3 regions of the Streptomyces sp. NPDC048696 genome follow, and region 2 is predicted to be linked to each of the others. Evidence: riboswitches for the same ligand, from Rfam matches in the RefSeq annotation. Region 2 holds a riboswitch; each other region holds the start of a gene.
What was found. Region 2 has a riboswitch for thiamine pyrophosphate ahead of thiC (phosphomethylpyrimidine synthase ThiC). Riboswitches for the same ligand answer to the same signal wherever they lie in the genome.
Positions count from the first base shown of each region.

Region 1: another riboswitch for thiamine pyrophosphate. It lies ahead of ACGFRG_RS17940 (thiamine ABC transporter substrate binding subunit); the one in region 2 lies ahead of thiC (phosphomethylpyrimidine synthase ThiC).
Region 3: another riboswitch for thiamine pyrophosphate. It lies ahead of thiO (glycine oxidase ThiO); the one in region 2 lies ahead of thiC (phosphomethylpyrimidine synthase ThiC).

Region 1 covers NZ_JBICVJ010000007.1:363,652-373,276, forward strand. Annotated here, with positions in the region: gene ACGFRG_RS17900 (TetR/AcrR family transcriptional regulator) at 1-470, shown strand, start outside; gene ACGFRG_RS17905 (murein hydrolase activator EnvC family protein) at 540-962, opposite strand; gene rpsB (30S ribosomal protein S2) at 1,497-2,393, shown strand; gene tsf (translation elongation factor Ts) at 2,513-3,349, shown strand; gene pyrH (UMP kinase) at 3,519-4,298, shown strand; gene frr (ribosome recycling factor) at 4,416-4,973, shown strand; gene ACGFRG_RS17930 (phosphatidate cytidylyltransferase) at 4,973-6,094, shown strand; gene rlmN (23S rRNA (adenine(2503)-C(2))-methyltransferase RlmN) at 6,260-7,375, shown strand; TPP riboswitch at 7,395-7,504, shown strand; gene ACGFRG_RS17940 (thiamine ABC transporter substrate binding subunit) at 7,588-8,685, shown strand; gene ACGFRG_RS17945 (iron ABC transporter permease) at 8,739-9,625, shown strand, end outside.
Region 2 covers NZ_JBICVJ010000003.1:466,699-476,323, reverse strand. Annotated here, with positions in the region: gene ACGFRG_RS08450 (cyclophilin-like fold protein) at 1-298, shown strand, start outside; gene hisC (histidinol-phosphate transaminase) at 516-1,595, opposite strand; gene ACGFRG_RS08440 (LacI family DNA-binding transcriptional regulator) at 2,001-3,179, shown strand; gene ACGFRG_RS08435 (metallophosphoesterase) at 3,355-4,524, shown strand; gene ACGFRG_RS08430 (hypothetical protein) at 4,695-5,540, shown strand; gene thiC (phosphomethylpyrimidine synthase ThiC) at 5,609-7,387, opposite strand; TPP riboswitch at 7,380-7,514, opposite strand; gene ACGFRG_RS08420 (YibE/F family protein) at 7,586-8,935, shown strand; gene ACGFRG_RS08415 (SsgA family sporulation/cell division regulator) at 8,967-9,404, opposite strand; gene ACGFRG_RS08410 (IclR family transcriptional regulator) at 9,504-9,625, opposite strand, start outside.
Region 3 covers NZ_JBICVJ010000004.1:244,652-254,276, reverse strand. Annotated here, with positions in the region: gene ACGFRG_RS10330 (TetR/AcrR family transcriptional regulator) at 1-595, shown strand, start outside; gene ACGFRG_RS10325 (DUF4126 domain-containing protein) at 939-1,556, shown strand; gene ACGFRG_RS10320 (NAD(P)/FAD-dependent oxidoreductase) at 1,610-3,124, shown strand; gene ACGFRG_RS10315 (hypothetical protein) at 3,189-4,058, opposite strand; gene metF (methylenetetrahydrofolate reductase [NAD(P)H]) at 4,128-5,045, opposite strand; gene thiE (thiamine phosphate synthase) at 5,142-5,798, opposite strand; gene ACGFRG_RS10300 (Rv2175c family DNA-binding protein) at 5,872-6,237, opposite strand; gene ACGFRG_RS10295 (NAD(P)/FAD-dependent oxidoreductase) at 6,281-7,501, opposite strand; TPP riboswitch at 7,640-7,753, shown strand; gene thiO (glycine oxidase ThiO) at 7,751-8,932, shown strand; gene thiS (sulfur carrier protein ThiS) at 8,929-9,144, shown strand; gene ACGFRG_RS10280 (thiazole synthase) at 9,148-9,625, shown strand, end outside.

The DNA.
Region 1 (9,625 bases), on a different contig from region 2:
TCCCGGCCCTGGCCGAGCGCACCGGGCTCGCCCGGTCCTCCGTGTACGAGTACTTCCGCTCCCGGGCCGCCGTGGTCGAAGAGCTCTGCTCCGTCGACTTCCCGCTCTGGGTCGCCGACGTCGAAGCCGCGATGCGACAGGCCGTGGGACCCGAGGACAAGGTCGCCGCGTACGTACGCCGCCAGCTCGAACTCGTCGGCGACCAGCGCCACCGCGCCGTCGTCGCCATCTCCGCCAGCGAGCTCGACGCCGGCGCCCGCGAGAAGATCCGCGCCGCCCACGGCGGCCTCATCGCCATGATCGTCGAAGCCCTCGCCGAACTCGGCCACGCCCAGCCCCGCCTCGCGGCCCTGCTGCTCCAGGGCGTGGTCGACGCCGCGGTGCGCCGCATCGAACTGGGCGCGGCGGAAGACCCGGCGGCCATCACGGACGCGGCGGTGGGGATGGCACTGCGGGGCGTGGTCGGCTAAACCGGCCTCCGGGGGGCCTCCCCCCCCCGCCCCCCCCCGCCCCCCCTCCCCACCCCCCTCACCCCCGAATCACCCCACCCCCACCCCCACCCCGAACACCGGCAACAGCCGCACATGCCCCCGCCGGATGAGGAGCAGCGGGTTCAGATACGCCTCCCCCCGCCTCAGCCCCCAGTGCAGGCATCCCTCGGCGCAGTGCCACGGGCCCGCGTCCAGGACCGCGACCGGCTGGCCGGTGTTCACTCGTTCGCCCGGCTGGACCAGCGCCCGCACCGGCTCGTACGTGGTGCGCAGCGGTGGGCTTCCGGACCCGTCCAGCGTGATCGTCAGTACTCCTTGCCCCGCGACGGGGCCTGCGAAGGTCACCCGGCCGGGGGCCACCGCACGGATCTCCGTGCCCGGCGCTGCCGCCAGGTCGACGCCCCGGTGGCCGGGGCCGTACGGCGTCGCGGGTGGCTCCCAGCCCCGTATCACCACGGGTGGACCGGGCACGGGCCACGATCCGCCCCTGACAAGACCAGCCGACATCACCCCGGCCGCCACCGGCGCCGAGCGGCCAGGCTCAGCCACCAGCGCCGAGCCGACAGGCCCGACCACCGGCGCCAAGCGGCCAGGCCCGGCCACCGGCCCGACCGGAGTCCTCGGCGCCCCGGGGCCTACCGACGCCACAGATGTGGCGATCAACGCGAGTAGTGATGCGCAGTACGTGCGGTACATGGGAAAAGGATCGCGGCTCGTGCCGAATCAGGATGATCATGGGTCGGATCTGTGGATAACCAGGCGGTTGTGGACAGCGCCGTCACCCGGCACTGCCACGGTCCCGTACACTTCTTGTGGCGATCCGGGTCACCGGGTCGACTTCGCACGCCCCGCCAGTGGTCCACCTCTGAGTCATCAGTGGTCCGGATCGCAGGCCGCGCCTCTCGGTCCTTCGCCTCTCAACGGTGCAGGGCACGGCGCATCGGGGCGTCAGGCGCGGCAGCCGACCGGCGGCCGCGGTAACCGAGTACCTCAAGGAGTACGGCCATGGCCGTCGTCACGATGCGGGAGCTGCTGGAGAGCGGCGTCCACTTCGGTCACCAGACCCGTCGCTGGAACCCGAAGATGAAGCGCTTCATCTTCACCGAGCGCAACGGCATCTACATCATCGACCTGCTCCAGTCGCTGTCGTACATCGACCGCGCCTACGAGTTCGTCAAGGAGACCGTCGCGCACGGCGGCTCCATCATGTTCGTCGGCACGAAGAAGCAGGCCCAGGAGGCCATCGCGGAGCAGGCGACTCGCGTGGGCATGCCCTACGTGAACCAGCGCTGGCTCGGCGGCATGCTGACCAACTTCTCCACCGTCTACAAGCGTCTGCAGCGCCTCAAGGAGCTTGAGCAGATCGACTTCGAGGACGTCGCGGCCTCGGGTCTCACCAAGAAGGAGCTCCTGGTCCTCTCGCGTGAGAAGGCCAAGCTGGAGAAGACCCTCGGTGGTATCCGCGAGATGTCGAAGGTTCCCAGCGCCGTCTGGATCGTCGACACCAAGAAGGAGCACATCGCCGTCGGTGAGGCGCGCAAGCTCCACATCCCGGTCGTCGCGATCCTCGACACCAACTGTGACCCCGACGAGGTCGACTACAAGATCCCGGGCAACGACGACGCGATCCGCTCCGTCACCCTGCTCACCCGCGTGATCGCCGACGCCGTCGCCGAGGGCCTCATCGCCCGTTCCGGCGTCGCCACCGGTGACTCGAAGCCGGGCGAGAAGGCCGCCGGCGAGCCGCTCGCCGAGTGGGAGCGCGACCTGCTTGAGGGCGACAAGAAGGCCGACGACGCCGAGGCCCCCGCGGCCGAGGCCGTCGAGGCCGAGAAGCCGGCCGAGGCCGCTGCGGAGGCTCCGGCCGCCGAGGCGCCGGCCGCGGACGCCGAGCAGGCCTGACCTTCGGGTCCACGCTTCGGCGGTGACGGCGGGGGCACACGCTGTGCCCCCGCCGTCACCCCGTAGCCCCGTAGATCTTTCAGACTTCGAGTCAGACTTCGAGAGAGAAACACAGACTCATGGCGAACTACACCGCCGCTGACGTCAAGAAGCTCCGCGAGCTCACCGGCGCCGGCATGATGGACTGCAAGAAGGCGCTGGACGAGGCCGAGGGCAACGTCGACAAGGCCGTCGAGGCGCTGCGCATCAAGGGCCAGAAGGGCGTCGCCAAGCGCGAGGGCCGTTCCGCCGAGAACGGTGCCGTGGTCTCGCTGCTCGCCGAGGACAACACCTCCGGTGTCCTCCTCGAGCTGAAGTGCGAGACGGACTTCGTCGCCAAGGGCGACAAGTTCCAGGCCACCGCCGCCGCCCTCGCCGCGCACGTCGCCGCGACCTCCCCGGCCGACCTGGAGGCGCTGCTCGCCTCCGAGATCGAGGCCGGCAAGACCGTCCAGGCGTACGTCGACGAGGCCAACGCCAACCTCGGCGAGAAGATCGTCCTGGACCGCTTCGCGCAGTACGCCGACGGTTTCGTCTTCGCGTACATGCACCGCACCATGCCCGACCTGCCGCCGCAGATCGGTGTCCTGGTCGAGCTGGACAAGGCCGACGCGGACGTCGCCAAGGGCATCGCCCAGCACATCGCCGCCTTCGCGCCGAAGTGGCTGTCCCGTGAGGACGTCCCGGCCGAGGTCGTCGAGACCGAGCGTCGTGTCGCCGAGGAGACCACGCGCGCCGAGGGCAAGCCCGAGGCCGCCCTCCCGAAGATCGTCGAGGGTCGCGTCAACGGCTTCTTCAAGGACGCCACCCTCCTGGGCCAGCCGTACGCGCTGGACAACAAGAAGTCGGTCCAGAAGGTTCTGGACGAGGCCGGTGTCACCCTGAAGCGCTTCACGCGCATCAAGGTCGGCATCTGAGTCCGTCCAGCGATCGACGGAAGACCCGGCTGGGACCAGCTAGGGTCTGAGGCAGTCGTCGGCCGCGCTCGCGACGGACGACCGCAGATCTGACGAGGAGGCCATTGCCGCTCAGGGACACAGCACCCACCGGCAATGGCCTTCTTCGTATGTGTACGAGGAGATCCCCATGAATCAGGGCGCGGACGCCGCCACCCAGGCTGACCACAAGCGCGACGACGGCAAGGTCACCGGACGCTTCATGCTGAAGCTCTCCGGTGAGGCGTTCGCCGGCGGAGGGGGTCTCGGTGTGGACCCCGACGTCGTGCACGCGATCGCCCGCGAGATCGCCGCGGTCGTACGGGACGGCGCGCAGATCGCCGTCGTCATCGGCGGCGGAAACTTCTTCCGCGGCGCAGAGCTGCAGCAGCGCGGCATGGACCGGGCCCGCTCCGACTACATGGGCATGCTCGGCACCGTCATGAACTGCCTCGCCCTCCAGGACTTCCTGGAGAAGGAGGGCATCGACTCCCGGGTCCAGACCGCCATCACGATGGGCCAGGTCGCGGAGCCGTACATCCCGCTGCGCGCCGTGCGCCACCTGGAGAAGGGGCGCGTCGTCATCTTCGGCGCGGGCATGGGCATGCCGTACTTCTCCACCGACACCACCGCCGCACAGCGCGCCCTGGAGATCGACGCCGAGGCCATGCTGATGGGCAAGAACGGCGTGGACGGGGTCTACGACTCCGACCCGCGGGTCAACCCGGACGCCGTGAAGTTCGACGCGCTGGAGTACGGCGAGGTCATCACCCGCGACCTGAAGGTGGCGGACATGACCGCCATCACGCTGTGCCGCGACAACAACCTCCCCATCCTCGTCTTCGAACTGCTCGCCGAGGGCAATATCGCGCGTGCGGTCAAGGGTGAGAAGATCGGCACTCTCGTGAGCGACCAGGGCACCCGGGCCTGACCGGGGGATGGACAATCCCCTGACGGTCGGACACCGTGCAGGGAAAGACGCGGGTTTACGCAGGGCCATGAGCTCGCTGAGAACTCCCGGCCCACTCAAGACATGCAGGAGCAAGTGGTGATCGAAGAAATCCTCCTCGAGGCCGAGGAGAAGATGGAGAAGGCCGTCGTGGTCGCCAAGGAGGACTTCGCCGCGATCCGCACCGGGCGTGCGCACCCGGCGATGTTCAACAAGATCGTGGCGGACTACTACGGCGCGCTGACGCCGATCAACCAGCTGGCCTCGTTCTCGGTGCCGGAGCCGCGCATGGCGGTGGTGACCCCGTTCGACAAGAGCGCGCTGCGCAACATCGAGCAGGCGATCCGCGACTCGGACCTCGGCGTCAACCCGAGCAACGACGGCAGCATCATCCGGGTGAACTTCCCGGAGCTGACCGAGGAGCGCCGCCGCGACTACATCAAGGTCGCGCGCACCAAGGCCGAGGACTCCAAGGTCTCGATCCGCTCCGTGCGCCGCAAGGCCAAGGACGCCCTCGACAAGCTCGTCAAGGACAAGGAGTCCGGCGAGGACGAGGTCCGCCGTGCGGAGAAGGAGCTCGACGACACCACCGCGAAGTACGTCGCGCAGGTGGACGAGCTCCTCAAGCACAAGGAAGCCGAGCTGCTAGAGGTCTGATGAACGACTCTTCCTGGGGGGCTCCGCCGACCCCTGAGCACTGGGGGCCGTCCGACCAGGGGCCTTCCCGGGAGGTGGCTTCGGCGGGTCCTGCCTACGATGCGTATGACGCCCCGTCCCGGACGCAGCCCATGCCCATCGTGCCCGACGCGGGGCCGGCCGCCGAAGGCCGCGAAGCACGTGACCGGGGGACCGCTCGGCTGAGCGGGCCCCTGTTCCGCGAAGAGACGCCGCAGGAGCCCATGCCCAGCTCGGTACCACCTTCGACTCCGCAGCAGCCGCAGCGGCCCGCGCAGCCGGAGAAGAAGCGGGCCGGACGTGATCTGCGGGCCGCGATAGGGGTCGGCGTCGGGCTCGGCGCGGTCATCCTGGCCTCGCTGTTCGTGGTCAAGGCAGTCTTCGTCGGTGTGATCGCGCTGGCGGTCGTCGTCGGGCTGTGGGAGCTCACCTCCCGGCTCGACGAGCGCAAGGGCATCAAGGCCCCGCTGGTGCCGCTCGCGGTCGGCGGTGCGGCGATGGTCGTCGCCGGTTACGCGCGCGGTGCCGAGGGCGCCTGGGTCGCGATGGCGCTGACCGCGCTCGCGGTGCTGGTGTGGCGGATGACGGAGAAGCCCGAGGGCTATCTCAAGGACGTCACGGCGGGCGTCTTCGCGGCGTTCTACGTGCCGTTCCTGGCCACGTTCGTCGCGATGATGCTGACCGCCGACGACGGGCCGTGGCGGGTGTTCGTCTTCCTGCTGCTGACCGTGGTCAGCGACACGGGCGCGTACGCGATCGGCTGGCGGTTCGGCAAGACCAAGCTGGCGCCGCGCATCAGCCCCGGCAAGACCCGCGAGGGCCTGGTCGGCGCGGTGACGTTCGCGATGGCGGCGGGCGCGCTGTGCATGCAGTTCCTCATCGACGACGGCCAGTGGTGGCAGGGCCTGCTCCTGGGTCTCGCGGTCGCGGCCAGCGCCACGCTCGGCGACCTCGGGGAGTCGATGATCAAGCGGGATCTCGGCATCAAGGACATGGGCACGCTGCTGCCCGGCCACGGCGGCATCATGGACCGCCTGGACTCCCTGCTGCCGACGGCACCGGTGGTGTGGCTGCTGCTGGTCGTCTTCGTCGGCGGCGGCTGAGCCGCCCCGGTACTCTGGAGGGGCGCGCCGTATGACGGCGCGCCCCTTTTCCGCCCCGCACACCGCGGGGGTGATCCTGTGAGGTCTCCCGGCTCCGGCAGCGTCCTGCCGCCCGCTGTGCATCAGCGGAGGTCGCCGACCTCGTCGTACTGAGGAGTACCGCTCATGGCCCCCCGCCCCGCTCCGGGAGAACTGACTTTCGTGGCCCCCCGCGGAGCGAAGCGGCCGCCGCGGCACCTCGCCGACCTCTCGCCCGCCGAGCGCAAGGAAGCCGTCGCCGCGATCGGCGAGAAGCCGTTCCGTGCCAAGCAGCTCTCGCAGCACTACTTCGCGCGGTACGCGCACGACCCGGCCCAGTGGACCGACATCCCGGCGGGCGCGCGCGCCAAGCTCCAGGAGGAGCTGCTGCCGGACCTGATGTCGGTGGTGCGGCACATCTCGTGCGACGACGACACCACCCGTAAGACGCTGTGGCGGCTGCACGACGGGACGCTGGTGGAGTCGGTGCTCATGCGCTACCCGGACCGGGTCACCATGTGCATCTCCTCGCAGGCGGGCTGCGGCATGAACTGCCCGTTCTGCGCGACCGGCCAGGCGGGCCTGGACCGCAACCTGTCGACCGCCGAGATCGTGCACCAGATCGTCGACGGCATGCGCGCCCTGCGCGACGGCGAGGTCCCCGGCGGACCGGCGCGCCTGTCGAACATCGTCTTCATGGGCATGGGCGAGCCGCTCGCCAACTACAAGCGGGTCGTCGGCGCCATCCGCCGCCTCACCGACCCGGAGCCCGACGGCCTGGGCCTGTCCCAGCGCGGCATCACCGTCTCCACCGTCGGCCTGGTCCCCGCGATGCTGCGCTTCGCCGACGAGGGCTTCAAGTGCCGCCTCGCCGTGTCGCTGCACGCCCCGGACGACGAGCTGCGCGACACGCTGGTGCCGGTCAACACCCGCTGGAAGGTCCGCGAGGTCCTGGACGCGGCCTGGGAGTACGCGGAGAAGTCGGGCCGCCGCATCTCCATCGAGTACGCGCTGATCCGCGACATCAACGACCAGGCCTGGCGGGGTGACCTGCTCGGCCGCCTCCTCAAGGGCAAGCGGGTGCACGTCAACCTGATCCCGCTGAACCCGACGCCCGGCTCCAAGTGGACCGCCTCGCGGCCCGAGGACGAGAAGGCGTTCGTCGAGGCGATCGCCGCCCACGGCGTGCCGGTGACCGTCCGCGACACCCGTGGCCAGGAGATCGACGGAGCGTGCGGCCAGCTCGCCGCGTCCGAGAGGTAGTCTGGGCTCGAAAATCTGCATATTCCGACAGGGGAGCGCCACAGCGCTGAGAGTGCGACACCGTCAGGTCGCAGACCCTCTGAACCTTGCCCAGGTCATTCTGGGTAGGAAGTTCGGTCATCACTCAAGCTGTTGCGCCCTGCCCACCGGCCGCCCGTCCGGGCCCGGTGGGCAGGGCCGCGTCTCTTCCTGGTCATGTCCAGGAGGAAGAAATGAGCAGTACCAAGAAGCTGGCGGCCGCCTCGCTCGCCGCCGCCCTCGGCGTCAGCACGCTCGCCGCGTGCGGCGGCAAGTCCGACAGCGGCTCGAAGTCCGACGGCGGGACCAGGTCCAAGACGGTGACGCTGGTCAGCCACGACTCGTTCGCCGCCTCCGACGCCGTGCTCAAGGAGTTCACGGCGCAGACCGGCTACACGGTCAAGGTCCTCAAGAGCGGCGACGCGGGCGCCGCCCTCAACCAGGAGATCCTCACCAAGGGCTCGCCGCGCGGCGACGTCTTCTTCGGCGTGGACAACACCCTGCTCTCGCGCGCCCTCGACCACGGGATCTTCACGCCGTACCAGGCCAAGGGCCTGGACCGGGTGGCCGCCGACGCCCAGCTCGACAAGGACAAGCACCGGGTCACGCCCATCGACACCGGTGAGATCTGCGTCAACTACGACAAGAAGTACTTCGCGGACAAGAAGCTGACCCCGCCGAGCTCCTTCGACGACCTGATCAAGCCCGAGTACAAGAACCTGCTGGTCACGGAGAACGTCGCCACCTCCTCGCCCGGCCTCGGCTTCCTCCTCGGCAGCGTCGCCAAGTACGGGGACGACGGCTGGCAGGACTACTGGAAGAAGCTGAAGGCCAACGGCGTCAAGGTCGACGACGGCTGGGAGCAGGCCTACAACCAGGACTTCTCCGGCTCGGCCGGCGGAAAGAAGGCCAAGGCGGAGCGGCCGCTGGTCGTCAGCTACGCCTCCAGCCCGCCCGCCGAGGTCGTGTTCGCCAAGCCGCAGCGCACCGAGGCCCCCACCGCCGTCGCCACCGGCACCTGCTTCCGCCAGACCGAGTTCGCGGGCCTGCTCAAGGGCGCCAAGAACGAGGCCGGCGGCAAGGCGCTCCTCGACTTCCTGATCACCAAGAAGTTCCAGGAGGACATGCCGCTGAACATGTTCGTGAACCCGGTGGTCAAGGACGCGGCGCTGCCCGAGGCCTTCACCAAGTTCGGCGCCGCCTCCACCGAGAAGCACGACGTGGCCCCCGACAAGATCTCCAAGAACCGTGAGCAGTGGGTCAAGACGTGGTCCTCGCTCGTGCTGAAGTAGTACGCGCCCCACGCGCGAAGAGGGCGCGGGCGAACGCGGTGCGGCTGGGTCTGATGGCCCTGCCGCTCGCGTTCTTCGCGCTCTTCTTCGCCTGGCCCGTCGCCGCCATCGTGGGGCGCGGGCTGCGGGTGGACGGCGTCTGGCAGTTCGGCCGGATCGGCGAGGTGGTCACCGAGCCGGACATCGGGCACGTCCTGTGGTTCACCACCTGGCAGGCGCTCGCCTCCACCGCCCTCACCCTGCTGATCGCGCTGCCCGCCGCCTATGTCTTCGCGCGCCTCGACTTCCCCGGGCGCCAGCTGCTGCGGGCGGTGGTGACCGTCCCCTTCGTGCTGCCGACCGTGGTCGTCGGCACCGCGTTCCTGGCGCTGCTCGGCCGGGGCGGACTGCTCGACGAGCTGTGGGGCGTGCGCCTGGACACGACGGTGTGGGCGATCCTGCTGGCGCACGTCTTCTTCAACTACGCCGTCGTCGTGCGCACGGTCGGCGGCCTGTGGGCGCAGCTCGACCCGCGTCAGGAGGAGGCCGCCCGTGTGCTCGGCGCCTCCCGCTTCGCCGCCTGGCGCCAGGTCACACTGCCCGCGCTCGCGCCCGCCGTGTCGGCGGCCGCCCTGATGGTCTTCCTCTTCACCTTCACCTCGTTCGGCGTCGTCCAGATCCTCGGCGGCCCGACCTTCTCGACCCTCGAAGTCGAGATCTACCGCCAGACCGCCGAACTGCTTGACCTGCCGACGGCGGCGGTGCTCACGCTCGTCCAGTTCGCGGCGGTCGGCGCGATCCTCGCCGTGCACGCGCGCACGGTGCGGCGCCGCGAGAGCACGCTGAAGCTGGTGGACCCGGCGCAGACGGCCCGGCGCCCGCGCGGCGCCGGACAGTGGACGCTGCTCGCCTCGGTCCTCGCGGTCATCGCCCTGCTGATCCTGCTGCCGCTCGGCGTCCT
Region 2 (9,625 bases):
GCTCGCGGGGGTGCTCCCGATCGCCTCCACCGCCCGCACCTGGGGCGAGGAGGTCTACTTCGACACGCCGGTCTCCCCCGCGCTGGAGGCGGACGCGCGACAGGTGGTGGAGGCGGGCACGGTCGCGTTCTGGACCGAGGGCGACGCGCTCGCGCTGCCCTTCGGCCCGACGCCCGTCTCACGCGGCGAGGAGTGCCGGCTGGCGAGCCCGTGCAATGTCGTCGGCCGGATCGACGGAGATCCCCGGCTGCTCGCCACGGTCCGCCCGGGCGACCCGATCCGGGTGGACCGGGTCTAGGGCCTGTCCGGTGGATCTGGCTGCTTTCGGTCCAGGACGCCGTTTCGGTGCGTCCCAGGCAAGATCCACCGGACAGGCCCTAGGGCTTGATCCGCCCGGCTGAGCAGCCCTGTGGAAGTCCGGGGCGGTACCGGACGCCCGACAAGGGGCGCGGGGAACTGCGCGACCAGCCACAGATGACCCGCAGCCGAAAGTCACCGCACTTCCAGCGAAGCGCTCAGTTCGCCTTGCGGAAGCCCTCGGCGACCTTCAGGAAGAGGTCGTTGGCCTCGGTCTCGCCGATCGTGACGCGTACGCCCTCGCCCGCGAACGGCCGGACCACCACACCGGCCGCCTCGCACGCCGCGGCGAAGTCGACCGTACGCTCGCCCAGGCGCAGCCAGACGAAGTTCGCCTGCGTCTCGGGCACGGTCCAGCCCTGGCCGACCAGGCCCTCGTACACCCGGGCGCGCTCGCCCACCAACGCGCCGACACGGCCGAGCAGTTCGTCCTCGGCCCGCAGCGACGCGACCGCCGCGTCCTGGGCGAGCTGGCTCACGCCGAACGGGACGGCGGTCTTGCGCAGCGCCGCCGCCACCGGCTCGTGGGCGACGGCGAAGCCGACCCGCAGCCCGGCGAGCCCGTACGCCTTGGAGAAGGTGCGCAGCACCGCCACATTCGGGCGGTCCCGGTAGATCTCGATCCCGTCCGGCACATCGGCGTCGCGGATGAACTCCCGGTACGCCTCGTCCAGGACCACCAGCACGTCCGACGGCACGCGGTCGAGGAATCGTTCCAGCTCGGCCCGGCGGACCACCGTGCCGGTCGGGTTGTTGGGGTTGCAGACGAAGATCAGCCGGGTCTTGTCGGTGATCGCGTCGGCCATCGCGTCGAGGTCGTGCACCTCGCCGGAGGTCAGCGGCACCCGGACGGAGGTGGCGCCACTGATCTGGGTGATGATCGGGTACGCCTCGAAGGAACGCCAGGCGTAGATGACCTCGTCGCCGGGGCCCGATGTGGACTGGAGCAGGGACTGGGCGACACCGACCGACCCCGTGCCGGTGGCGAGGTGGGAGACCGGCACGCCGAACCGGTCGGCCAGCTCGTTCATCAGTCCGGTGCACGCCATGTCGGGGTAGCGGTTGAAGCTCCCGGCGGCGGCGATCGCGCTCTCCATCACACCCGGCAGCGGCGGGTACGGGTTCTCGTTGGAGGACAGCTTGTACGCGACCGGGCCACCGGCGGCCGCGGGCTTGCCGGGCTTGTAGGTGGGGATGCCGTCCAGCTCGGCGCGCAGCTTGGGGCTCGTCTCGCTCACCGCAGGGTCCTCCTCGACCATTTCCGTCCATCCGAATACTGCTCACCTTATGAGGATTCGGCGCCCCTGCGAAGAGCCATGGGCATCCGTCCGGCACAGCCCCCGCACCTGCGCGGATGGGGCGACCCACCGGCGCACGCGGAGGGGGAGCGCTCCCCGCCAGGCCGCGCGCCGGTGGCTCGCGCCGTGGCGCGCATCCCTCGTGCAGGTGAGTTGAGACCTCTTCGAAACTTCGGGCATTCGGCAGCCGCCCGCCAATCGACAACCCTCACCACAACGCGATGGCCACCAATTCCCTTGCAAACCAAGGGCATTAACGATTTACGATCATGCAGAAACGTACCTGTCAACGCGTGCATATGCACCCGAGCCAACTGTCTCGCCTCGCCCTACTATCGGCTCGCCATGACAGCAGCAGGGAAGCACCAGGTGAGCCGGTCGACCGGTCGCCGGCTGGGGCGGGCGGGCATTCGGGACGTGGCCGCCGCCGCCGGTGTCTCCATCACGACCGTCTCCGACGCGCTCAACGGCAAGGGCCGGCTCCCCGACGCCACCCGCCGCCACGTCCGCGAGGTCGCAGACCGGCTGGGCTACCGCCCATCCGCAGCGGCCCGCACGCTCCGTACCGGGAAGTCCGGCTTGATCGGACTCACCGTGACGACGTACGGGGATGAACCTTTCACCTTCACCGAGTTCGCCTATTTCGCCGAGATGGCGAGGGCCGCGACGTCCGCGGCCCTCGCCCGGGGCTACGCCCTAGTCATCCTGCCCGCCACCTCACGCCGCAGCCCCGCGGACGTCTGGTCGAACGTCGCGCTCGACGGCACCGTCGTGATCGACCCCTCCGACCAGGACCCCGTCGTCACCGAGCTCGTCCGCCAAGGACTGCCGGTGGTCTCCGACGGCCGCCCGGCGGGTTCGCTGCCGGTGACCGCCTGGGTCGACAACGACCACGAGGCCGCCGTACTGGAACTGCTCGACCATCTCGCCGCCGCCGGCGCCCGCCGGATCGGTCTGCTCACCGGCACCACCACCGACACCTATACCCGGCTCTCCACCGAGGCGTACCTCAGCTGGTGCGAGCGGGTCGGGCAGGACCCCGTCTACGAGTCCTATCCCGCCCACGACCCGTGCGCGGGCGCCGTCGCGGCCGACCGGCTGCTCGCCCGCCCCGACCGCCCCGACGCCGTGTACGGCCTGTTCGACCCCAACGGCACCGATCTGCTCGCCGCCGCCCGGCGGTACGGGCTGCGCGTGCCCGAGGACCTGCTGCTCGTCTGCTGCAGCGAATCCACCGTGTACGCGACGACCGAGCCGCCCATCACCACCCTCTCGCTCAAACCCCGCCGTATCGGCACCGCCGTGGTCCAACTGCTCATCGACGCCATCGAAGGCATCGACCACGGTCACCCGATCGAGCAGGTGATACCGACCGAACTCATCATCCGTACGTCGTCGCAGCGCCGTCCGCCGCGTACGACCGTCAGCCCGCCGCGCTCACCCGTGGCGGAGCCCCGAAGGGGCCATGGCCAGGACCCGAACGTGCCGGACAGGAGCACAGACACCGATGCGGACAAGGACTAGACCAACACATTGGGGACATAACAACCGGTGAACTCCGGCCGCGCCCCGATTCACCACCCCTGGTGCGTCACACAGCACGAGCCGCATTCCTATGATGGGCGCACGACACCACGGATCCCTGCCCGACCAGGGGGGTCCCCCGGTGTACGGCGGCGCGACGGTGGTGGAGGGGTCGATGACTCAGGGGGCCGGTCAGGGACCCGTGCGGACGGAGACGTTGCGTGATTTCCGGGTGCCTCCGTACGCGCAGAATCCTGCGCATCCGGCGCAGGCTCCCGCGCCGCCCCCGCCTGTCGACATCCACTCGCCCGACGGCTTCCACCCGCCGGTGGAGGCGCACCCCGTCGTGGCCACGCACCCGGCCGAGGCGTACCCCGCGGACATCCACCCGGGGAACGCCTTCGGGGACGACGAGCCGCCGGAGGGGTACACCCCGACCGCACGCGACCTCCCGGTGATCAACCGGGGGGACACCGTGCAGGTGCGGGTGGAGACGGACCCGGCCCCGGCACCCGTCGCCGACGGTCTCGGGCCGCTCTTCGTCGTGGGCGACGTCCACGGCTACCTCGACGAACTCCTGGCCGCCCTGCGCGAGCAGGGGCTGATCGACATCGACGGGAACTGGGCCGCGGGCAACGCCCGCCTCTGGTTCCTCGGCGACTTCACCGACCGCGGCCCCGACGGCATCGGCGTCATCGACCTGGTGATGCGGCTGTCCGCCGAGGCCGCGGCCGCCGGTGGCTACTGCAAGGCCCTCATGGGCAACCACGAGCTGCTGCTGATCGGCGCCAAGCGGTTCGGCGACACCCCGGTCAACTCCGGCGCGGGCACCGCCACCTTCCAGGCCGCCTGGCTGCTCAACGGCGGCCAGAAGGCCGACATGGACCGCCTCCAGGACGTCCACCTCCAGTGGATGTCCCGCCTCGACGCGATCGAGCAGGAGGACGGGCATCTGCTGATGCACTCCGACACCACCGCTTATCTGGAGTACGGCGACTCCATCGAGGCCGTGAACGACACCGTCCACGCGCTGCTCACCCGCAACGACGCCGACGAGTGCTGGGATCTGTTCCGGAAATTCACCAAGCGCTTCGCGTTCCGGGACGAGTCCGGCCCCCAGGCCGCCCGCGAACTGCTCTCGGCGTACGGCGGACAGCGCGTGGTCCATGGCCACAGCCCGATCCCGTATCTGCTGGGCGAGGTGGGCACCGAGGACGGCGAGGACGACTCGCGTCCGGTCGTGGAGGGTCCGCACGTGTACGCGGACGGCTTGGCCATCGCGATGGACGGTGGGGTGACCATGGCCGGAAAACTGCTGGTCGTGCAGTTGCCTCTGCATGACTGACGCGTAATCGGGAAAGCGTGGGCTCGGGCGGTAGCAAGGTGATTTCGGAAACACCCTGTCACCCCGTGCCGTAACCGCTCTACCATCGGCTTATCCGTAGCAGGCTCTCCTCCGTTTCCGCCCAATTGCCCGTTCGTCAGGCGGGCTTCGCGGCTACGGAGCATCGGGGGATGCACATGAACAGCGCTCCGCACCTGCTGACCGAGGACCGCCCGGAGTTCGAGCGGATCCTCGACGACGCACTGCGCACCGCGCCCGACCGGCCGGAGCTGGCCGGCGTAGGAGTACGGCTCAACACCGAGCAGCTGCGCACCATGGTGCTCAACGCCGGTGCCCTCGTCTCGGCGGCCGCGGCGGCCGAGTACGACCACTACGTCAGGGTGCGCGAGGAGATGCGCGCGCCTTCCACCACCGCGCTCGCGTCCGACCGCGGCTCGGTTCTCGCACCGCCGGTGGTCGACAGCCCGGACTCCACCTCGGGCGCGGGCATCGGCGCGGTCGTCGCGGTGCTGGCACCGGTCCTCGCGGGGACCGCCGCCGCCATCTTCCTGCTGGTGGGCTACATCCTGAAGATGCTCAACCCGGAGCCGGCCTTCGCCGACACTATGCTCACCGCGGGCTGGTTCTTCGGTGCGCTGACCGCTGCCGCGATACTCGCCGCCGCGATCGGCCTGCTGCTCACCGCGCTGCGCAACGGCGCGACCCAGGTCGTCGCCGAACCCGAGGAGGGCGAGGAGGGCGACGAGCGGGCGCAGGAGGTCTCCAGAGCCCGCGAGGCATGGCGCCATGCCCTGACGGAGCGGGGTATCTACCCGTTCCTGCGGGAGGCACTGGCCGATCCGAGCACCGACCCGGGTGCGCCGGCCCGGCGCCCGGCACGCCGGATCCCGACGCTCGGCTACGACCGGCCCGACTTCGACAGCCCCGGCGACCCGTCCTCGGACACCCGCCCGAGCTTCACCAGCCCGGACTTCACCAGTCCCGACTTCGGGGGCCCCGAGCACCAGCCGGAGTGAGAGACATCGCGGCCGCCTGTTTCACGTGAAACATGCGTACGTTTCACGTGAAACAGGCGGTCCGTAGGTCACTCCGCGATCGGCAGATAGACCCGGTTGCCGGACGCGGCGAACTCCTTGGACTTCTCCGCCATCCCGGCCTCGATGTCATCGGTCGCCAGATCGCCGCCGTGCTCGCGCCGGATGTCCTGCGAGATCTTCATCGAGCAGAACTTCGGACCGCACATCGAGCAGAAGTGGGCGGTCTTCGCGGGCTCGGCGGGCAGCGTCTCGTCGTGGAACTCCCTGGCGGTGTCCGGGTCGAGGGCCAGGTTGAACTGGTCCTCCCAGCGGAACTCGAAGCGGGCGTCCGACAGCGCGTCGTCCCACTCCTGCGCGCCCGGGTGCCCCTTGGCGAGGTCGGCCGCGTGCGCCGCGATCTTGTACGTGATGACGCCGGTCTTCACGTCGTCGCGGTTGGGCAGCCCCAGGTGCTCCTTGGGCGTGACGTAGCAGAGCATCGCGGTGCCCCACCAGGCGATCATCGCCGCGCCGATACCGGAAGTGATGTGGTCGTACGCCGGGGCAACGTCCGTGGTCAGCGGCCCGAGCGTGTAGAACGGGGCCTCCTCGCAGATCTCCTGCTGGAGGTCGATGTTCTCCTTGATCTTGTGCATCGGGACATGTCCCGGGCCCTCGATCATCGTCTGCACGTTGTGGCGCTTGGCGATGGTGTTGAGCTCGCCGAGCGTGCGCAGCTCCGCGAACTGCGCCTCGTCGTTGGCGTCCGCGATGGAGCCGGGGCGCAGGCCGTCACCGAGGGAGTACGTCACGTCGTACGACGCGAGGATCTCGCAGAGCTCCTCGAAGTTCTCGTACAGGAACGACTCCTTGTGGTGCGCCAGACACCACGCCGCCATGATCGAACCGCCGCGCGAGACGATGCCCGTCTTGCGGCGGGCGGTCAGCGGCACGTACCGCAGCAGCACACCGGCGTGGACGGTCATGTAGTCGACGCCCTGCTCGGCCTGCTCGATGACCGTGTCCTTGTAGACCTCCCAGGTCAGCTCCTCGGCCCTGCCGTCGACCTTCTCCAGGGCCTGGTAGAGCGGCACCGTGCCGATCGGGACGGGGGAGTTGCGCAGCACCCACTCGCGGGTGGTGTGGATGTTGCGGCCGGTGGAGAGGTCCATGACCGTGTCCGCGCCCCAGCGGGTCGCCCAGGTCATCTTGTCGACCTCCTCCTCGATGGAGGAGGTGACGGCGGAGTTGCCGATGTTGGCGTTGACCTTCACCAGGAACCGCTTGCCGATGATCATCGGCTCGATCTCCGGGTGGTTGACGTTCGCGGGCAGCACCGCGCGCCCGGCCGCGATCTCCTCGCGGACGACCTCGGGCGAGACGTTCTCGCGGATCGCCACGTACTCCATCTCCGGGGTGATCTCGCCCCGGCGGGCGTACGCGAGCTGGGTGACCGCCTGGCCGCCCCGGCCCCGGCGCGGCTGGCGCGGGCGGCCCGGGAAGACCGCGTCGAGGTTCTTCAGGCCCCCGCGCGGCGAGGTGTGCTTGATGCCGTCGTCCTCGGGGCGGACCGGCCGCCCCGCGTACTCCTCGGTGTCACCGCGCGCGATGATCCAGTTCTCCCGGAGCGGGGCGAGACCGCGGCGGACGTCCGTCTCGACGTTCGGGTCGGTGTACGGCCCGGACGTGTCGTACAGCGTGACGTCCTTGCCGTTGGTGAGGTGCACCTGGCGGACCGGCACCCGGAGGTCGGGGCGCGAGCCCTCGACGTATCCCTTGTGCCAGCCGATGGACTTCCCGGCCTCGTTCTGGTTCGAGGCAGGCGTGCGTGCGTCCTGATTGGTCATGAGACCTACTCCCTACGCCGGCATTACCCGGTAACAGGTTCAGCGGTCGGCGCAGCCGTTTCCGTACCGTTCGTACGGATTTCAGCGCCCTCTCAGCCCGGTGCTCCGAGCTCCCGCGTGTGCAAAGGTGTCACCACGCTAGCGTCATATCGAGCGCGCTGAACAGAGGGGACCCCCTGTTCTTGCGATGATCGGGCGGTGACGTCAACAGAGCACCCACCGGAAGACGCCCACGGACATCCGCACGGACAGAGCCATGGGCACTCGCACAGCCATGGCCCGGCGGCCCCTGTCTCGAAGCACCTCCGCAAGGTGATCGCCGCTGTGCTGATCCCGTTCTCGGTGGCGGTCGTGGTCGGTCTGGCCGTCCTGTGGCCCGGCGGCACCCCGTCGCACCAGCGCACCGGAGTCGGATTCGACCGCCAGACCCAGCAGGCGAAGGTCGTCGGCATTCAGAAGGTCGACTGCAAGACGGTCAACGCCGGTCAGACTCCGTCCAACGGCGACACGTCGACCGCCGAGGGCCAGGAGGCCAAGCGCGCCCAGCAGGGCCAGTGCGCGAAGGCCAAGATCGAGGTCACGACCGGCAAGGAGAAGGGGCGCACCTTCACCGAGATCATCCAGCCCGACGCGCCGCGCCAACTCCACCAGGGAGAGGACGTGATCGTCGCCTACGCCCCCGACGCGCCCCACGATCTCCAGTACTCGGTGACCGATGTGAACCGCCGGTTCCCGATGGCGCTGCTCGCGGGGATCTTCGCCGTCGCCGTCGTGGTCGTCGGCCGACTGCGCGGGGTGATGGCGCTGATCGCGCTGGTCGTCTCGTTCGCGGTGCTGACGCTGTTCATCCTCCCGGCGATCCTGCAGGGCGCGAATCCGCTGCTGGTGGCGGTGGTCGGGGCGAGCGCCATCATGCTGATCGCGCTCTATATGTGCCATGGTCTCTCGGCCCGTACCTCGGTCGCCGTCCTCGGCACCCTGGTCTCGCTGGTCCTGATCGGACTGCTCGGCTCGATCTTCATCGGCTGGGCCTCGCTGACCGGCAACACCGACGACAACACCGGGCTCATCCACGGCCTCTACCCGCACATCGACATGTCCGGCCTGCTCCTCGCCGGGGTGATCATCGGTTCGCTCGGTGTGCTCGACGATGTGACGGTCACCCAGACCTCGGCGGTGTGGGAGCTGCACGACGCGAACCCGACGATGGGGCCGCGCGGCCTGTACCGGGCGGGCATCCGGATCGGCCGCGACCACATCGCGTCCGTGGTGAACACCCTGGTCCTGGCGTACGCGGGCGCGGCGCTGCCGCTGCTGCTGCTCTTCTCGATCGCGCAGAGCAGCGTGGGGACGGTGGCCAACAGCGAGCTCGTCGCCGAGGAGATCGTGCGCACGCTCGTGGGCTCGATCGGTCTGGTGGCCTCGGTCCCGGTGACCACCGTGCTGGCCGCCCTCGTCGTCTCGGCGGACCGCCCGGCGGCCTCGGCCGGCAAGTCCGTGCGCGGTGGCCCGGTGCGCGGCGGGAGCGGGCGCCGCCGCAAGAAGTAGCGCAAGAGGAGGCGGGGCGAGAAGCGTGCCCTCAGCCCGCGTTCTGCTCCTCGGCCAGGATCCGGCCCAGCGCCTCGTCGAGATTCCCGTCGAAGTCGCCGAGCGCGCGCTCCTGCCCGAGCGGCACCAGCTTGTCGGTACGGTCGAGGAAGGCCACCAGGGGCGCCGCGCCGGCCCGGAACAGCGCCCGCTCGCCGCCGACCTGGAGCCGGATGTGGACGTCGGAGAGCTCCTCGGGGCGGGTCGGCGCGATGTGCACATCCCCGTCGCCACTCGGCGCGTTGATGCCGTCCAGCAGCAGCTCCCGCCCGAATGCCCAGGTCACGGGCGCGTCGCCGGGCAGATGGAACGTCATCCGGATCGCGTACGGATCGACCGCGCGATAGGTGAGCTCCACCGGGATCCTGAACGCGAGCTCCTCGGAGACGAGGAACTTCATCATGACCTCTGCCTCGACCGACTCACGCATCATGTACCCCGCTGTATCCGAATATGGCCAGGAATGATCCCCCTGGCCCTCTTGACGTAATCGTGCTGTAAGGGCTAGCAGATCACAAGGAGTGATATTTCAGATACTGATAGGGAACGCGAGGGAGCCGAGCAGTCTCCCCACCTCGCCGCGCAGTTGCTCGATCGCCGGGAGAAGGCGTTCTTGCTGGTCAAGGGGGAGGGAGATGGCCATGGTGGCGG
Region 3 (9,625 bases), on a different contig from region 2:
CACCAGACGGCAGGCGACCCGGCAGAAGCTCTACGAGGCGGCGGTGACGCTCATCGCCGAGCAGGGCTTCTCGGCCACCACCGTGGACGAGATCGCCGAGCGCGCCGGAGTCGCCAAGGGCACGGTCTACTACAACTTCAAGAGCAAGACCGAGCTCTTCGAGGAGCTGCTGCGGCACGGCGTCGGGCTGCTGACCGTGTCACTGCGGGACGCGGCCGACGCCACCCACGCGCGCGGTGGCACCCGGGTCGAGGCGCTGGACGCCATGATCCGGGCCGGTCTGGAGTTCATCCACCGGTATCCGGCCTTCACCCAGCTGTACGTGGCCGAGCTGTGGCGGACGAACCGGGCCTGGCAGTCCACCCTGATGGTGGTGCGCCAGGAGGCGGTGGCCGTGGTCGAGACGGTGCTGCGGGAGGCCGTCGCGGAGGGCGAGCTGAGCGAGGAGATCGACATCCCGCTCACGGCGGCCGCGCTGGTCGGGATGGTCCTGGTGGCCGCGCTCGACTGGCAGGCGTTCCAGAGCGAGCGCTCCCTCGACGAGGTGCACGCGGCGCTCTCGCGGCTGCTGCACGGGCGGGTCAGCGGGCGCTGAACCGAAGGGCGCCGCTGAGCCCAAGGGCTCCGACGCAGGGGGCCGCCGACGATAAGGGGCCGCCGATGAAGGGGGCCGGGCCGGGCGCGTGGGCCCGGGCACGTCCCCGCGCCCCCTTCACGGGGCTCTCCCCCGTACCCCGTTCGTCAGGGGAGGCGCGCCGTTCCGCCGCCCCGTGTCGGCGGTCCGGACGCGTCTGCCCCCTCCGTGCGCTCCACTCTCCCGTTCGCACAGGTGGCACCCCATCCGCGCTCCTACTCATCTCATGTTCTAAGTACGGATACTCAGGCGTCCGCGCTCAACCTCAGCCACGGCAAAGTCGGAAATCGTTACGATCATGTCCGTGTCCGTTCTCCCCTTGGTATTCACCAGCGGCTGGGCCAGCGGGGTCAACGCGTACGCGGTGGTCCTGCTGCTCGGCGTCTTCGGCGCGACCGGCGTCACCGACCAGGTGCCCGACGCGCTCCAGCGCCCCGACGTCCTGATCGTCGCCGGCGTGCTCTTCCTCTGCGAGGCCGTCGCCGACAAGATCCCGTACGTCGACTCGGTCTGGGATTCCGTCCACACGGTGATCCGGCCCATCGCGGGGGCCGTGGTGGGCGCGCTGCTCGCCGGGCAGAGCGGGTCGCTGCCCGACATCGCGGCGGGCGCGATCGGCGGCTCCAGCGCGCTGCTGAGCCATGTGGTGAAGGCCGGGACGCGGATGGCGGTGAACACCTCGCCCGAGCCGTTCAGCAACATCGCGCTCAGCACGGCCGAGGACCTGGGCGTCGCCGCGCTCATAAGTTTCGCGATCTTCCACCCGCTGGCGGCCGCGATCATCGCGGGCGCCCTGCTCCTGCTCGGCCTGGTGACACTGGTCGTCCTGTGGCGCCAGATCCGCCGCTTCCGGCGCCGCCGCGCCCAGCGCCGCGAGGAGAAGCGCCTGGCCGCGGCTGGTGCGACGGGCCCTGAGCGATAGCTCGCCGCGCCCGCCGGAGCCCGTTGTCAGTGGCGGCGGATAAAGTCCCCGACATGGCAAGGATTGCGGTGATCGGCGCCGGGATGGGCGCCATGGCGGCTGCCGCCCGGCTGGCCGTGGCGGGCAACCGGGTGACGGTGTACGAGCGCACGTCGACGTACGGCGGCGCGCTGGGGCGGTACGAGCGGGACGGGTTCACCTTCGACACCGGCCCAGGTCTGCTGCGCCTGCCCGCGGTCTACCGGGATCTGTTCCTCAAGACCGGCAAGGAGCCGCTGGAGGACCGCGTCGAGCTCGCGCCGACCGACCCCGCCTCCCGCCATCTCTTCGCCGACGGCACGGCGCTCTCGCTGCCCAACGCCTCGCGCGCGGGCGTGGTCTCGGCCCTCGACGCGGCGCTCGGCGCGGGCGCGGGCGAGAAGTGGGGCGACTTCCTGGGCCGGGCGCGGGACGCCTGGGACCGCTCGCGCCGGCCGCTCCTGGAGGAGCCGCTGTGGCCCGACTGGCAGGTCCTGGCCCGCGACCCGTATCCGGCGCCCAAGCAGCGCCGCCTGCTGCGCTCCGCGCGCCAGGCCACCACGCTGGCCGAGGTCGGCGCCTGGGAGCTGGGCGACCCCCGGCTCGCCGCGCTGCTGAGCGGCTACGCGCTGGCGGAGGGCCTGGACCCGCGCACCGCCCCGGCGAGCGCGGCCCTGCTGCCGTATCTGGAGCAGACGTTCGGGAGCTGGTACGTGCGCGGCGGCATGCGGGAGCTGGCGCGCGCGGTGTACGAGCGGTGCCTGGCCCGGCGGGTCACGTTCGTCTTCGACGCCGAGGTCACCGGCATCCACGAGAAGGACGGCCGCGCGGCGGGCGTGGAGCTCGCCGATGGCACCGTGCAGGAGGCCGACTCGGTGGTCCTCGCCGCCCAGCCCCGCCCCGGCAACGGTCCGCTGCGGGAGCGGGAGCCCTGGCAGGACGGTGATGTGCGGCCGCGCGGGACGCCGGCCCCCGGCCGGTTCACGGTGCTGCTCGCCCTGCGCGGCGAGCGCCCGGCGGACACGGTGCACCGTACGGTGATCCACTCCCCCGACACGGCGGCGGAGGCGGCGTCGGTCTTCACCACCCGCCACCCGGCGATACGGCCGACGGTGACGGTGCTGCGCCCCGACGACCCCACGACCCGCCCGGACGCCGCCCATGAGGCCGTCACGCTGACCGCGACGGTGGCCCCGCACGGCCCGGTCGACTGGACCGACGCGGAGCTGCGCGAGCGCTACGCGGACACGCTGACGGAGATCGCCGAGGCGGCGGTGCCGGGGCTGCGGGAGCGGACCCTGTGGCGGGTGGTGCGCACGCCCGCCGAGACGGCGGCCGAGACGGGCGCCGAGGGCGGCTCGGTCCCGGCGCCCTCGCTCGCCGGAGCGCGGGCCCACCATCTGCACCCGGGCAACAGGACCCGGCTGCCCGGGCTCTACCTCGCGGGCGGCTGGGCCCATCCGGGCGGCGGGCTCGCGCACGCCGGGATGTCCGGGTCGCTGGTGAGCGGACTGATCGTGGAGGGCGACGACTTCCGCGGCTCGCAGTGAACCTGTGCGGCCGAGGTGAGCGGGGGCCGCGGCGCCGAGGCCGCGGCCGCCGCGCCACCGTCACTCAATAGTGGTACGGCTGCTGCTCGTTGGTGTAGCCGGTGCCGTTGCCGTACGCGCCGCCCGGCGGGTACGGCGGGGGCTGCTCCTCGCCGTACTGCTGCGGCTCGCTGTCGCGCTGCTGCGGCACCCAGACGCCTCCGGGCGGCGTGTCCATGCCGTACTGCTGGGTGTAGGGGTCGCCGTAGGGCTGCTGGGGCGCGGCATAGACGTCATAGGCACCGGAGCCGTACGCCTGGGTGGTGCTGCCGATGTACGGGTCGGAGTACGCGGCGTACTGCTGCTGTCCGCTCTCCGTGCCGTAGCCGTACTGGCCTGCGTACGGGTCGGCGTACTGCTGCTGTCCGGCGTCGTAGCCGCCGTACGGCTGCTGGGAGTTGGCGTACGCCGTCTCGGTGTAGATGCCGTACTGGCCGGTCTCGTCGGGCAGCGGCTGCGGCTCGTAGACGGAACCCGCCTGCGTGGCCGTGGCCGGGTCGGCGGCGTCGGCCGGGTGCTGGGAGGTGGCGTCGAAGTCGGTGGCCGGGCCCTCGGACTCGTCGCGCATGTCCGAGACCTGGAGCACCGGGTCCTGGAGCGGGGCCGCCCTGCCCGCGCGGCGCCGACGACTGGCGCCGGGCCTGCCGCCGACCGCCCACCCGGTCGAGAAGCCCCGGCGGAACGAGAGCGTGACGTAGGTCTGGCCGACCGCGAAGGCGATGGCGCCCACGATGATCACGAACACGGACGGGAGGAGCACGCCGAGGACCACGCCCATGAACCCCGCGAAGGCCAGCAGCCGCCAGCGCAGCCGCGCCTTGTACTGCAGGAGCACCTCGCCGAGCAGCCAGAGCGCGACGACGCCGAACGCGATGTAGAGGACCGCCCAGCCCATGTACGCCCCTCTTCCCGACGGCCGCCGCCCCCTGTCGGGACGGTCGGCCGGTACACCTGATGCGACAGATCAGGGTTGCTGGTGCAGCCCCAGATTCTCGTAGATTTCGAGCGTCGCCGTGGAGTTGTTGAGGGTAATGAAATGCAACCCGGGTACGCCATCGGCGAGCAGCCGCGCGCAGAACTCCGTGGCGAACTCGATGCCAATGGAGCGTACAGCGGCCGCGTCGTCCTTGACCGCGAGGATCCGCTCTTTCAGCTCGGGCGGGAATTCGGCGTTGCTGAGCTGCGGCAGCCGCTCCAGCTGCTTCACGCTGGTCACGGGCATGACCTCGGGGATGATCGGGGTCGTGCAGCCCGCCGAGGCGACCTTGTCGCGCAGCCGCAGATAGCTCTCGGGGCGGAAGAACATCTGGGTGATCGCGTAGTCGGCGCCCGCACGGCACTTGTCGACGAAGTGCCGGACGTCGGTGTCCCATTCGCTGGAGCGCGGGTGCATCTCGGGGAAGGCCGCGACGCCGACGCAGAAGTCGCCGGACTCCTTGATCAGCCGAACGAGGTCGGCCGCGTAGGTGACGCCGTCCGGGTGCCGGACCCAGTCGCCCATCGGGTCGCCGGGTGGGTCGCCCCGGACCGCGAGGATGTTGCGGATGTCGGCGTCCGCGTACTGCCCGATCATGTTGCGCAGCTCGGCGACGGAGTGGCCGACGGCCGTGAGGTGCGCGACCGGGGTCAGCGTCGAGTCGGCCGCGATCTGCTCGGTGGCTTTGACCGTGCCCGAGCGGGTGGAGCCGCCCGCACCGTAGGTGACGGAGACGAAGCTCGGGGCGACCGCCTCGACCCGGCGCAGCGCGTTCCAGAGGTTCCGCTCGCCCTTCTCGGTCTTGGGCGCCCAGAACTCGAACGAATACGTCGTCTCACCGGTCGCGAGCATCTCGCGCACGGTGCGCGCGCGATGAGTCCTGGTGGAAGCTGTGCCAAGGGCCATACTCGCAGGTTAGCCAGGCCCTGCCGGTCGCCCAACAAGGGGAAGGTAATTTGTCCGCGTTGTCGGACTCTTGTCCACCCCTCGGACAAATGACCTTTACCGAGCCACCGCGCGTTCACGTATGCGCTTCGCCAGGTTCGCCGTCGCCGCCGCGGGGTCGTCCGCCTCGGTGATCGCGCGGACGACCACGATCCGGTCCGCGCCCGCGTCCAGCACCTCGTCGAGGTTGCTCGCGTCGATGCCGCCGATGGCGAACCAGGGCCGCGTGGTGCCGAGCGAGGCCGTGTAGCGCACCAGGTCGAGGCCCGGGGCGTGGCGGCCCGGCTTGGTCGGGGTCGGCCAGCAGGGGCCGGTGCAGAAGTAGTCCACGCCCGGCTCGACGGCGGCCGCGAAGGCCTCCGCGTCGGCGTGGGTGGAGCGCCCGATCAGGACCTCGTCGCCGAGGATCGCGCGGGCCGCCGGGACCGGCAGATCGCCCTGGCCCAGGTGCAGCACGTCCGCGCCGACGGCGTGCGCCACGTCCGCCCGGTCGTTCACCGAGAGCAGCTTGCCGTGCCGTCGGCAGGCGTCGGCGAAGACGGCCAGGTGCTCCAGCTCCTCGGCGGCCTCCATGCCCTTGTCCCGCAGCTGGACGATGTCCACGCCCGAGGAGAGCACGGCGTCCAGGAACGCGGGCAGGTCGCCCTGGCGCCTGCGCGCGTCCGTGCAGAGGTAGAGCCGGGCGTCGGCGAGCCGCTCACGGGCCGTGGGCATGAAGGTCCCCCGTTGGGTCCGGTGCGGTACGGACCGGGCGATCCGGTCCGTACCCACCTGTCGAACGATCAGGTCAGACGGCGAGCGCCTGGGCGCGGCGCTTCACCTCCGTGCCGCGATTCTCGCTCAGGGCCTGCGCGGGGGTGCCGGGCAGGGTCGGGTCGGGGGTGAAGAGCCATTCCAGCATCTCTTCGTCGGAGTAGCCGTCGTCCCGCAGGAGCGTCAGGGTCCCGGCCAGGCCCTTGACGACCTTGTCGCCGTCGATGAAGGCGGCGGGCACCTGCAGCGTCCGCCTCTCACCGCGGCGCACGGCGATGAGCTGGCCCTCCTTGACCAGCTGCCGCACGCGCGTCACCTCGACATCGAGCATCTCCGCGATGTCGGGGAGGTGGAGCCAGGCGGGGACGAGTGCATCGGTTTTTGCGTCAATCTCGGTCACGGGACAAGCCTGCCATCTGCCACTGACAGCCGGTAGCCGGAGCTCAGCCAGCTGCCGCCTTGAGAGGGACGGACGGGTCGGCGGCGCGGGCCGGATCCAGTGCCGCACCTGCCTCGATGAGCTTGCGGCCCTGCGCCAGATCGCGCGGTCGGCCGACGGCCAGGAGGGCGACGAGCACCCCGTCCCGCAGCCAGCACACGGTCCACGCGGCGCCCGACGGGTCGCCCCGCCACAGCAGCCGGTCGGCGCCGCGGTGGTGGCCGACGTACTGCACGAACCGCCCGAACTGCTCCGACCAGAAGTACGGCACCGGGTCGTACGGCCGCACCGCCTCGCCGACGATGTCCGCGGCGACCGTGCGCGGCCCCTGCAGGGCGTTGTCCCAGTGGTGGATGAGCAGCCGCTCTCCGTACCTTCCCGAAGGGAAGGAGGCGCAGTCGCCGACCGCGTACACATCGGGCAGCGAGGTGCGCAGCCGGTCGTCGGCCGTGATGGCGCCTTCGCGGCCGCGCTCGATGCCGGTGCCCTCCAGCCAGTCGGTGGTGGGCCGGGCGCCGATGCCGACGACGACCGCGTCGGCCGCCAGGCGCCGCCCGTCCGCGAGCAGGACAGCGCCGGGTTCGAGGGCCGCCACGCGCGCGCGGGTGAGCAGTTCGGCGCCGCTCTCCGCGTACCAGGCCGCCATCGGCTCGGTGACCTCGGCGGGCAGCGCGCCCGCGAGCGGCCGCTCGGCCGCCTCGACGACGGTGACCGCGCAGCCCGCCTCGCGCGCGGCCGTGGCGAACTCGGCGCCGATCCAGCCCGCCCCCACCACCACGATCCGCCGCTGGTCGCTCAGGACCGCGCGCAGCCGTCCGGCGTCGTCCAGGGTGCGCAGCAGATGCACGTCGGGCAGCTCCGAAATACCCGGCAGGGTGATGGGTTCCGCGCCGGAGGCGATCACCAGGACGTCGTACGGGACGGGACCGGACGCGGTGTCGATCTCGTGCTCACGCGCGCGTACGCCGGTGACGCTCTCGCCCAGACGGAGCGCCACGCCGAGCCCGTCGAAGTCCACCTCGAAGGCCGAGCCCTCCGCCTTGCCGAGCAGCACCGCCTTGGAGAGCGGGGGCCGGTCGTACGGCTGGTGGGGCTCGGCCCCGATGAGGGTGATCCGGCCCGGAAAGCCCTGTTCACGCAGGGCCACCGCCGTCTGGACGCCGGCCATGCCCGCGCCGACGACGACCACGTGCCGCTGTTCCGCATGCGTCTGCTGTTCGCTCACCTGATCACCATAAACATCTGACGAAGCGTCAGGTACCCCGGCTCGGACGCTCCCTACTGCCGACGGGGCGCTGGGGTTAGTCTGGCCGACGTACCGCCGTCGTCCAGGGGCCCTGCCCCGAGGGCCCCGGCGGGACGAAAACCATCTCGCGGGAGCCCGGACGCACCGGGCTGAGAGGGAGGCTGAGGCGGCCTCCGACCGTACGAACCTGATCCGGGTCATGCCGGCGAAGGGAGGGGCTGGACGCCCATGCATTCATCCGAGAACGGGTCGGACGTGCTCGTCGTCGGAGGCGGCATCATCGGCCTCGTGACGGCCTGGCGGGCCGCGCAGCGCGGGCTGCGCACCGCGCTCGCCGACCCCGAACCGGGCGGCGGGGCCGCCCAGGTGGCCGCGGGCATGCTCGCCGCCGTCACCGAACTGCACTACGGCGAGGAGACACTGCTCGGCCTCAACCTGGCCTCCGCACACCGCTATCCGGACTTCGTGGCGGAGCTGGAGCAGGCGAGCGGCCAGGAGACCGGCTATCGCGCCTGCGGCACGCTCGCGGTGGCCCTGGACGCCGACGACCGCGCCCATCTGCGCGAACTGCACGCGCTCCAGCAGCGCTCCGGGCTCGACTCGCAGTGGCTGACCGGGCGCGAGTGCCGACGGCTCGAACCGATGCTGGCACCCGGCGTACGCGGCGGCCTGCGCGTCGACGGCGACCACCAGATCGACCCGCGCCGGCTCGCCGGAGCGCTGGTCGTGGCGTGCGAGCGGGCCGGGGTCCGGTTCCACCGCGCGTGGGCCGAACGGCTCTCGGTGGTACGGGAGCGGGCCACCGGCGCCGTCCTGACCGACGGGAGGGCGCTCACCGCGGACCAGGTGGTGCTCGCGGGCGGCAGCCTCAGCGGGCGCCTCGCGGGCGTCCCGGCCGAGCTGCTGCCGCCGGTGCGGCCGGTCAAGGGCCAGGTGCTGCGGCTCACCGTGCCGCCCGCGTACGCGCCGTTCCTGTCCCGCACGGTCCGCGCGGTGGTCCGGGGCAGCCATGTCTATCTGGTGCCGCGCGCCGACGGCGAGCTCGTGGTGGGCGCCACCAGCGAAGAGCTGGGCTGGGACACCACGGTCACCGCCGGCGGGGTCTACGAGCTGCTGCGCGACGCGCACGAGCTGGTGCCCGGCATCACCGAGCTGCCGCTGACCGAGACCCGCGCCGGGCTGCGCCCGGGCTCGCCCGACAACGCGCCGCTGCTCGGCCCGACCGCGCTGCCCGGCCTGCACCTGGCCACCGGCCACTACCGCAACGGGGTGCTGCTCACCCCCGTCACCGGCGACGCGCTCGCGCACGCGCTGACCACCGGTGAACTGCCGGACGAGGCCCGACCCTTCACCCCCCGCCGTTTCACCTCCGCCCCGGCGGAGTCCGCACCGCAGGAGCTGACCGTATGACCGTCTCCGTGCTGACCGTCTCCGTGAACGGCGAGGTACGCGACCTCGCCGCGGGCACCACCCTCGACGCGCTCGTCGCCACCCTGACCCCCGCCCCCGCCGGGGTCGCCGCCGCCGTCAACGAGAGCGTGGTGCCGCGCGGCGAGTGGGCCGCCACCACGCTCGGCGACGGCGACCGCGTCGAGGTCCTGACCGCCGTACAGGGAGGCTGAGCCATGGCCGACGACCTGTTCACGCTCGGCGGTACGACCTTCTCCTCGCGCCTGATCATGGGCACCGGCGGGGCGCCCAGCCTGGACGTCCTGGAGCGCTCCCTGGCCGCCTCCGGCACCGAGCTGACGACGGTGGCGATGCGCCGCCTGGACCCGACGGTGCAGGGTTCGGTCCTGTCCGTCCTGGAGAAGCTGAACATCGCCGTCCTGCCGAACACGGCGGGCTGCTTCACGGCCGGGGAGGCCGTGCTCACCGCCCGCCTCGCGCGCGAGGCGCTCGGCACGGACTGGATCAAGCTGGAGGTGGTCGCCGACGAGCGCACCCTCCTGCCCGACCCGATCGAGCTCCTGGACGCGGCGGAAGTGCTGGTCGACGACGGTTTCACGGTGCTGCCGTACACCAACGACGACCCGGTGCTGGCGCGGAAGCTCCAGGACGTGGGGTGCGCGGCGATCATGCCGCTCGGCTCGCCCATCGGCT